DNA from 2 places in the Tardiphaga sp. 172_B4_N1_3 genome. Region 1 is predicted to be linked to the other one. Evidence: predicted binding sites of a transcription regulator. Region 1 holds the regulator's gene; the other holds the start of a gene.

Region 1 (4,612 bases):
TATTTCGTGCTCAACGGCACCTCGACCTCCAACAAGGTCGCGCTATCGGCTCTGGTCACCGATGGTGACCTCGTGCTGTTCGACCGCAACAACCACAAGGCGGCCTTGCACGGCGCATTGATGATTTCAGGCGGTGTGCCGATCTATGTGCCAACGACGCGCAATCCCTGGGGCCTGATCGGCCCGATGAACTGGGACGCGCTCGACGAGGACGCGCTGCGCGAGCGCATCCGTATCAATCCGTTGGTCACGGATCCCGAGGCCTGGAAGCGTCCACGCCCGTTCCGCGTCGCCGTGGTCGAACAGTGCACCTATGACGGCACCATCTACAGCGCCGAGATGATCATCGCGCGCATCGGCCATCTCTGCGATTACATCCTGTTCGACGAAGCCTGGGCGGGCTTCATGAAATTCCACCCGCTCTATGCCGGTCGCTTCGCCATGGGGCTCAAGGAGCTTGGTCCGGATTCCCCGGGTATCATCGCGACGCAGTCGACCCATAAGCAGCTCGCGAGCTTCTCGCAGGCGTCGCAGATCCACATGAAGGATCGCCACATCCGCGGGCAGAAGCGCCGCGTCGAGCACCGGCGCTTCAACGAAAGCTTCATGCAGCACGCCTCGACCTCGCCATTCTATCCACTGTTCGCATCATTGGATGTCGGCGCGCAGATGATGAAGGGCCGCTCGGGCGAAGTGTTGTGGGACGATACGATCCGCCTCGGCATCGAACTGCGCAAGAAGATGCGCGCGGTGCGCCGCGAATTCGAGGAGAAGGAAACCCGCACCGAGCGCCGCTGGTTCTTCGAACCCTTCGTGCCCGAGCGCGTCGCGATTCCCGACGCAGCCAGCGAAGGCGCTGTTCACAATGTGCCCTGGGAAAGCATCGGCACTGACCAGCTGGCCACCAATCCGGCTTATTGGCAGCTCGCGCCTGACGCCGCTTGGCATGGCTTCCCCGGCATGGAAGCCGGTTTCACCATGACCGATCCCAACAAGCTGACGGTACTGACACCCGGCTTCGACCGCACCACCGGCGGCTATGCGGAACACGGCATCCCCGCGCCCGTGGTCGCGCAGTTCCTGCGCGAAAATCGCATCGTGCCGGAGAAGAACGATCTCAACTCGCTGCTCTTCCTGCTGACGCCCGGCGTGGAGGCCAGCAAGGCCGGCACGCTGATATCTGGCCTTGTCGCCTTCAAGAAGTTTCATGACGACAACGCCCTGCTCGAAGACGTCATCCCGGAATTCGCCAGGCGCAGGCCGGCGCGTTATGCGGGCATACGCCTGCGGGATCTGTGCGGCGACATGCACCGGTTCTTTCGCGAGGCCAATGTGAGCGAGCTCCAGACCAGGCAATTCTCCGCCGACCATCTGCCGGAGATTGCCATGTCACCCCATGATGCCGCGCGCTGTCTGGTGCGCAACGACGTCGATTACCTCCCGATCGACGAGATCTTCGGGCGCGTCGCGACGACGCCGTTCGTGGTCTACCCGCCCGGCATCGCCACGATCGTACCCGGAGAACGGCTCACCGAACGGTCAAAGCCGATGATCGATTATCTCAGGATGTTCGAGACCTGCTTCAACACGTTCCCGGGCTTCGACGTCGAGATCCAGGGCATCTACCGCAAGGTCGACGCCAATGGCCGGATCCGGCTTTACACTTACGTGGTCTCCGAATAGGGAGCACGTAAGGAGCCAGATTTGCCAACGGAACTCGAACAGCCGGTCGTCATCCGACCATCACGCGACACCGACGTCGATGCCATGCTGGCGATCTATCGCCGGCACATCCGGCAAGGCGTCGAGGAAGGCGTCAGCGACGCCGACACGCCGCAGCCCGATGATCTCAGAGACCGGCGCAAGAACCTGCGCAGCAAGCGGTTCCCCCACCTCGTCGCCACGCAAGGCGGCGAGGTCGTCGGCTATGCCTATGTGGTGCTGTTCCGCAAGCGACCGGCCTATCGCTACACGGTCAAGCATTCGATCTATATCCACCACGGACATGTCGGCCGGGGCATCGGCCGCCTGTTGATGCGCGAACTGATCGACGTGTGCGCGGCGGCCGGCTTTCGGCAGATCATCGGCTATATCGATGCCGACAACACGGCCTCCCTCGGCCTTCATGAAAGCTTCGGCTTCGCCCGCGTCGGCTTGCTGCCCGGCGTCGCTTATCGCTCCGGCCGCTGGGCCGACACGATCATGGTTCAGCGCTCGCTGGCCACCGGCTCCACGACTCCGCCGCCGCCCATTGGGCGCATGACGTCCGCGTAGCCCAGGCGACCGCGGAAGCATTTTCCATCTCCGCCGCGGTCGACGGCAGGTGAGGAACAGCCTCCTCAAACCTCGCTCAACGTGCATTCTGTTGACGGCAAATTAAGCATTGCAGAACACATATGGAACATATAGTGTTCGTTCATGATTTGTTTCGAGATTCTGTGGCTTTGAGTAGTTTGAGAGTGCCCGAACTCGCGCAACCGATCTTCGAACGATCGTCTCTGGATTGAGGCTCACCGTTCGAAGGCCCTTTGAAACGCACGCGGCGGCCGACACCGTCAACTGAGGATGGCTTCAGATGCTCACGCGCAAACAATACGAACTCCTGCGATTCATCGATCAACGGTTGAAGGAAGCCGGCGTCCCGCCCTCCTTCGACGAGATGAAGGATGCGCTCGACCTGCGCTCGAAGTCCGGCATCCATCGTCTGATCACCGCGCTGGAAGAACGCGGCTTCATACGCCGTCTGCCCAATCGCGCCCGTGCCATCGAAGTCATCAAGCTGCCAGAGCTCGGCGCGCCGGTCACCGGCGGTACCGGCCGCCGCGGCTTCACGCCCAGCGTCATCGAAGGCACGCTTGGCAAGGTGCGTTCGGCCGCCAGCATCGCCAGCAACAGCGGCGATGATGACAATGGCCGCACAGTTGCCATCCCGGTGATGGGCCGGATCGCGGCAGGTACGCCGATCGAGGCGCTGCAGACCCGCAGCCACACCATCAGCATGCCCGCAGACATGCTCGGTTCCGGCGAACATTACGCGCTCGAAGTGCGCGGCGATTCCATGCAGGACGCCGGCATTCTCGACGGAGACACCGTGCTGATCCAGCGCAACGAGAGCGCCGACACCGGCGACATCGTGGTGGCCCTGATCGACGACGAGGAAGCCACGTTGAAGCGCTTCCGCCGCCGCGGCGCGTCGATCGCGCTGGAGCCTGCGAATGACGCCTACGAGGTCCGTATCCTGCCACCCAACCGGGTGCGCATTCAGGGCAAGCTGATCGGCCTGTATCGCCGCTACTGAGATTTGCGCCTCGGCGGATTACTGATCTTCGGGTTGAAGATCGGTTTCCGCCGGCGTCGCATCCACCGGCCGGTTTTGCGGTGGACGACTGTTCTGGATCAGATCTTGCTGGGGCTCATCGGGAATTGCGCGCGACCACGGACGGTCCAGGCCACGCGGTCGCACGGCATCCATCGTAAAGCCATTCGCGGTTCGGTGCAGGCCCACCGCACCATTTCGTTGCAGGCGATCCTGATCGATCACCAGCGCCCTGCAATCTCTCGGCGATTGTCGCGCCGTGACGATGAGCGCCGCTTTCTCGCAATCATCTGTGAAGGCATCCGGCTGTAAAACCAGCGCCACCAAAGCGCCATCGGCCAGTGCCGTGATGCACCCGTCGCGGTCGCAGGACACACCGTGGCTGAGGGAGGCATCCGTTGGCAGCCGTGCGTCGGCATCACCGGCAAGCCACTCCTTCGCGAGAAACGCATCCTTGGCGCTGCGCATCATATGCAGGCGCCCCTCCCTGCCCCGTACCGCAACGCTGTGACCGTCACCCGAAATCAGGACATCCGGCTGCTTGACCAGCAACGCCCAGACAATCGAGAGCGCAAGCACACCAAGCCCTGCGAGGCGCAACGGCGTGCGCAGCAATCCCAGCACGATGATGCCGATACTGGCTGATATCAGCGGTCCCGTCCCGAAGGCCGGCATCCGGCCGATGGCGCCGGGCAAGGCTGCCACCCATTGCGTGACGACAATCATCCACTGGATGCCGACATCCATCAGCCGCCAGAACACACCGTCAAAGCCAAACGGCATGGCCACCAAACCGAGAATGCCCGCCGGCATAACCAGTGCCGAGACCACCGGCATCGCCAGGAGATTGGCGACGACGCCATAAGGCGTGACGCGATGGAAATGAAACGCGGCATAGGGCGTGGTGGCGAGGCCCGCGACCAGCGAGGCCAGCACGAGCATCGCGATCTCGCGTCCGCCCCATAGCGCCACGCGCGCCGTCGCGGAATGATCGGGCGAGGCAAACAGCGCGGGCATGCCGATCTGCACCAATGCGACCAGCCCCAGCGTCGCCGCGAATGACATCTGAAAACTCGGATGCACCAACGCTTCCGGCGCCACGATCAGCACAACCATTGCTGCCACCGCCAGCGTACGGAACGTCACCGCCCGGCGATCGACCATGACTGCAATCAGCACAACGGCCGTCATGAAAAAGGATCTCTGTGTCGCGACTTCGGCACCTGACAGCAGCAAATAGAACAGTGCTGCGAATAACGCCGCAGCCGCTGCGACTTTCTTGATCGGGAATGTCAC
Region 2 (4,612 bases), 750 kb from region 1:
CACGAAACCATAGCCATATTGGCCCTTGCTTGCGGGCCGGGCCTGGAGATCGTCGACAATGAACCGCTCGACCATTTCATTCACTTGAAGCGTCGAGAGGCCGGCGAGCGAGGTACGATCCAGCAGCCCGAAGACGGACGCCAGGAGCCGCCCGGATTCGGCCAGCAAGGCCAGTTCCTCAGGCCGCTTCGTCATGCTGCACTGACAGCCAGCGGCTGAGCCGAAACGCCTGCGGAGCTGAGTTCACGCGCCATGATCTCGTTGAAACTGAGCGTCGGATTGGTCTCGCACAGCATGCCGATCTTGATCCAATAGGCAGCCTGCGCATTGATTGAACGCAACGATACTGTGCACGCTTTGCGCACCTGATCGTGCAGATCGTCATCGATATTCACGATACCCATGGGGATCCTCATATATGATTCGTATATGAATCATATATTCCACGCATGCGAGAAAGCCAAGAGCGGCTTGTCCTGACTGCCTGCACCGCCCTCCCCAAACGCAAATCGGCCGCCCTGAGGCGGCCGATCGCAGTCCTGAAAATCTGAGCTACCCGCGGCTTAGTAGCCGTATCCGTAGCTTGAGCCGACGCTGAAGCCGCGATTGCAGGTCGAGCAGCCCTGCTGCACCGGTGCGTAATAGACATGCGCCGGAGCGACCATCTGCACACGCTGCTGCGTGGCGTATTGCGCCGGAATGCGCTCGTAATCGACGCGCGCAGGCGCAACCATCACGGTCTTCGGCACCATCACCGTCTCGTACTGCGCCGGCGTGCGGCGCGCGACGGTGCGGCCGGGAGCCACCATCACCGTCTCTTCGACCGTGCGATACTGCGGCGGCACCACCTGCTGCTGATAGCAGGTCTGGCACGGCGGCGGTGTGTAGCAGTTATAGCAACCCGCCGAGGCAACACCGGGCATCGCCATTCCGGCGACAACAGTGGCGAACATCGCAGCAGCAATCAATTTTGTCATGATGAGACCCCGTGGCGAGCTTGTTTGAAATGAGTTCGTATCGCTCTGATGCGCGACACTCAGCCAAGCACCACCACCGGTCAACGCGGTCCTGATATTTACCTTGATGAACGTGCTTAAGATTTGATGACGGCAACATATGAGGATGCCAAGGCAGACACAGCTGCACTGCGCCTGGATTCACCGCAGAGCCCGACGTGAGATCAATCGGCCTCAGCAGCCAACCTAATAACCGTCGCGGGGCAGCCCGAAGAGTTGCTCGAACACACTCGGTTGGCGAACCACCCATTGGCCCGGTTCGCCCGTTCTCAGATCCCGCACATAACGCGGCGGCGCTTCCACATAGTAAAGCGGCGGCGGCGCGCGAATGCCGGTATCCATCGTGATGGGATAGCGCGCGGTGCCGGCGCGATAGCGCGCATCACGATAGTCAGAGGCAAGTACCGGCGTCGCCAGCGTCGCTGCACCCAGCACGATTATCAAAATACGCACGGCACACCTCACGCTGACGTCACTGCGGTGAGGCTATCGGGCGGAGGTTAATGAAGGATTCGTCGCATGGCAGTTCCACGCGAGCTCCTGCGCGGAACAAATTGGACTCGCGAAGCGCTGGACTGCGGCTCAGCTCGTTGGTCGAGCAGCCTCGATTGCTCACCACTGCTGCTCGCGGCGCGTCTACCGAGCGTAAGCAATCGCCAAGTTGAACAGGACCACTGCAGAGGCTGCACCTCCGGCATCGCCGCGGCAAAGGCGATCCAGGCCGACATTGCCGACCAGTTCTCGCGCGTCGGAATTTTGGCAACCAAATAGACCTTGCCCATGTGCCGGTCGATGCGTCCCACCCGGCGAGGCTGGCGAACCCTTCGAGAAGAAACTTGCAAATGCCCCGCTCAACCGCGTAGACCAAGAGAACAAACCAAAAACACCCACAGTCGCGATTCCTTCCGCCAATGGCCAAAAACCTCCTCTCCTTCGTCTGCCAGAATTGTGGTGCCGCCTATAACAAGTGGCAGGGCAAGTGCGACGCCTGCGGCGAGTGGAATTCGCTGGCCGAAGAGGACACCACCGGCGTCACCACGATTCCGGTCAGCGCGCGCTCCAAGCGCAAGGGGCGCACCTTCAATCTCGAAAGCCTGACCGGCCAGAGCAACGATGCGCCGCGCATTGCCTCGGGGATGGGCGAGCTCGACCGCGTCACCGGCGGCGGTTTCGTGCGCGGCTCGGTGCTCTTGATCGGCGGCGATCCCGGCATCGGCAAGTCGACACTGCTGACCCAGGCCACCAGCCTGATGGCGCGGGCCGGCCATCGCGTCGTCTACATCTCCGGCGAAGAAGCCGTGGCACAGGTGCGGCTGCGCGCGTCGCGTTTGGGCCTTGCAGACGCCTCGGTGCAGCTCGCGTCCGAGACCTCGGTCGAGGATATCATCGCCACGCTGTCCGAAGGCACGGTGCCGCGGCTGATCGTGATCGACTCGATCCAGACCATGTGGACCGACACCGTGGAATCCGCGCCGGGCACAGTGACTCAGGTCCGTGCCTCGGCGCAGGCGCTCATTCGCTTTGCCAAGAAATCCGGCGCCACCATCATCCTGGTCGGCCATGTCACCAAGGACGGCCAGATCGCCGGGCCCCGTGTGGTCGAGCATATGGTCGATGCCGTAATGTCCTTCGAGGGCGAAGGCTCGCAGCAGTTCCGCATCCTGCGCGCGGTGAAGAACCGCTTCGGCCCCACCGACGAGATCGGCGTGTTCGAGATGACCGGTCTCGGCCTGCGTGAGGTCTCCAACCCGTCGGAGCTGTTCCTGTCCGATCGCGATCTCGGCTCGCCGGGCACCGCCGTTTTTGCCGGCATGGAGGGCACGCGCCCGGTGCTGGTGGAACTGCAGGCTCTGGTTGCGCCGACCACACTGGGCACCCCCCGCCGCGCCGTGGTGGGCTGGGATTCATCCCGGCTGTCGATGGTGCTGGCAGTGCTGGAGGCCCACTGCGGGGTCAAGCTGTCGGGCTACGACGTCTATTTCAACGTCGCCGGCGGATTGCGCATCAACGAGCCCGCCGCCGACATGGCCGCGGCCGCAGCACTTGTGTCGTCGCTCTGCAATGCCCCGCTACCCACCGACGCGGTCTATTTCGGCGAAATCTCGCTGTCCGGCGCCGTGCGCCCGGTGGCGCAGACCTCGGCGCGGCTGAAAGAGGCGGCAAAACTCGGCTTCGGCCGCGCAGTGCTGCCGGAATCGGCGCGCGGCGACCCCGGCGGCGATGCCGGACTGTCGCTGAATACCATCGGCGGCCTGACCTCGCTGGTCGCCGATATCGCTGCGCGCGGCGTCAAACCCACGCGCGACAACAGCAAAAGCACAGATGCCGAGAAAAATACCGTACCCGCGCGATTCAAGCGCCAGGACGGCTGACAGCGACGTGACCTGCGCTCCCGCGGCCGCTATAGAATGCGCGCGCGACAGACTGCGCAGATGTGCAACACGCTCCGTTAAGGCACTCTGCCGAAAGCGGAACAATGGTGTGATCTGGTGTGCTCTTGCGGCCGATAGCGGTTTTCCGGCCTTGCGAGACGTGCCATATCACCGTCACCTGAAGCGGCCGCCTGTGCCGATTCGCGGTTTCTGATTCACGAGCGGACCTGACCAGCCGATGCCGATCACGATTCTCGACCTTGTCCTGCTCGGCGTCATGCTGATCTCCGGCCTGCTGGCCATGGTCCGCGGCTTCATGCGCGAGATCCTGTCGATCGCGGCCTGGGGCGCGGCGGCGCTGGTCACCCTATTTGCTTTCCAGAAGCTGCTCCCGACCGCTAAAACTTATTTCAACAACGATACCGTCGCCAGCATCGTGGTGGTGGCCGGCGTGTTCATCGGCACGCTGATCGTGGTCTCGATCATCACCGTCCGCATCTCCGACATGATCCTGGATTCGCGCATCGGCGCGCTGGACCGCACGCTCGGCTTCCTGTTCGGCCTCGCCCGCGGCCTCCTGATCGTGGTCGTCGCCTTCCTGTTCTTCTCATGGCTGGTCCCGGACAAGCAGCGTCCGGACTGGGTCACGGGTGCCAAATCGCGCGTCGTGCTGCAGGGAACCGGCGATTGGCTGATGGCACTCTTGCCGGATGACCCTGAAAACACCATCTTGAAGAGGTTCAAGAAAAACAAACCCGATGAGGATACGACCGACGCCGAGCCCGCAGCGCCCGGCGCCGCGGATGGCTATTCCAAACCTGCCCGCGACAGCCTGAAAAAGCTGATCGATGGCAAACCGGCGGGACGCTAGGCGTTCTTAGTTTCTCGCGACACCTGAAAGGCGCGATGGATCCGATGCAGAGCCCTTCCGACGACGCGAGCACCACCATGCGAAATCCCGATCTCGACGGCGACATGCTCCGCGAAAAATGCGGTGTATTTGGTATCTACGGCCATCCCGATGCGGCGGCGATCACCGCGCTCGGTCTCCACGCCCTCCAGCATCGCGGACAGGAAGCCGCCGGCATCGTCGCCTTCGATGGCAAGCGCTTCCATTCCGAACGTCGCCTCGGCCTCGTCGGCGACACCTTCTCCCGCCGCGAAGTGATCGAGCGCCTGCCCGGCACCGCCGCCGTCGGCCACACCCGCTACTCCACCACGGGC

What was found. The regulator LexA, encoded in region 1, represses DNA repair genes until DNA is damaged. The targets are predictions, from matches to a motif close to TGTTCNNNNTGTGTTCNG.
Region 2: a site for LexA is predicted at 1,885-1,902, ahead of radA (DNA repair protein RadA). Genes of this name have one in related genera too.

Annotation. Positions count from the first base shown of each region.
Region 1 is NZ_CP197238.1:1,387,723-1,392,334, reverse strand. Features, by position in the region: gene AB7783_RS06265 (Orn/Lys/Arg decarboxylase N-terminal domain-containing protein) at 1-1,683, shown strand, start outside; gene AB7783_RS06260 (GNAT family N-acetyltransferase) at 1,705-2,274, shown strand; gene lexA (transcriptional repressor LexA) at 2,576-3,298, shown strand; gene AB7783_RS06250 (ComEC/Rec2 family competence protein) at 3,317-4,612, opposite strand, start outside.
Region 2 is NZ_CP197238.1:2,135,988-2,140,599, forward strand. Features, by position in the region: gene map (type I methionyl aminopeptidase) at 1-195, opposite strand, end outside; gene AB7783_RS09925 (ParD-like family protein) at 192-404, opposite strand; gene AB7783_RS09930 (hypothetical protein) at 564-923, opposite strand; gene AB7783_RS09935 (hypothetical protein) at 1,203-1,469, opposite strand; gene AB7783_RS09940 (hypothetical protein) at 1,536-1,787, shown strand; gene radA (DNA repair protein RadA) at 1,928-3,388, shown strand; gene AB7783_RS09950 (CvpA family protein) at 3,627-4,259, shown strand; gene purF (amidophosphoribosyltransferase) at 4,295-4,612, shown strand, end outside.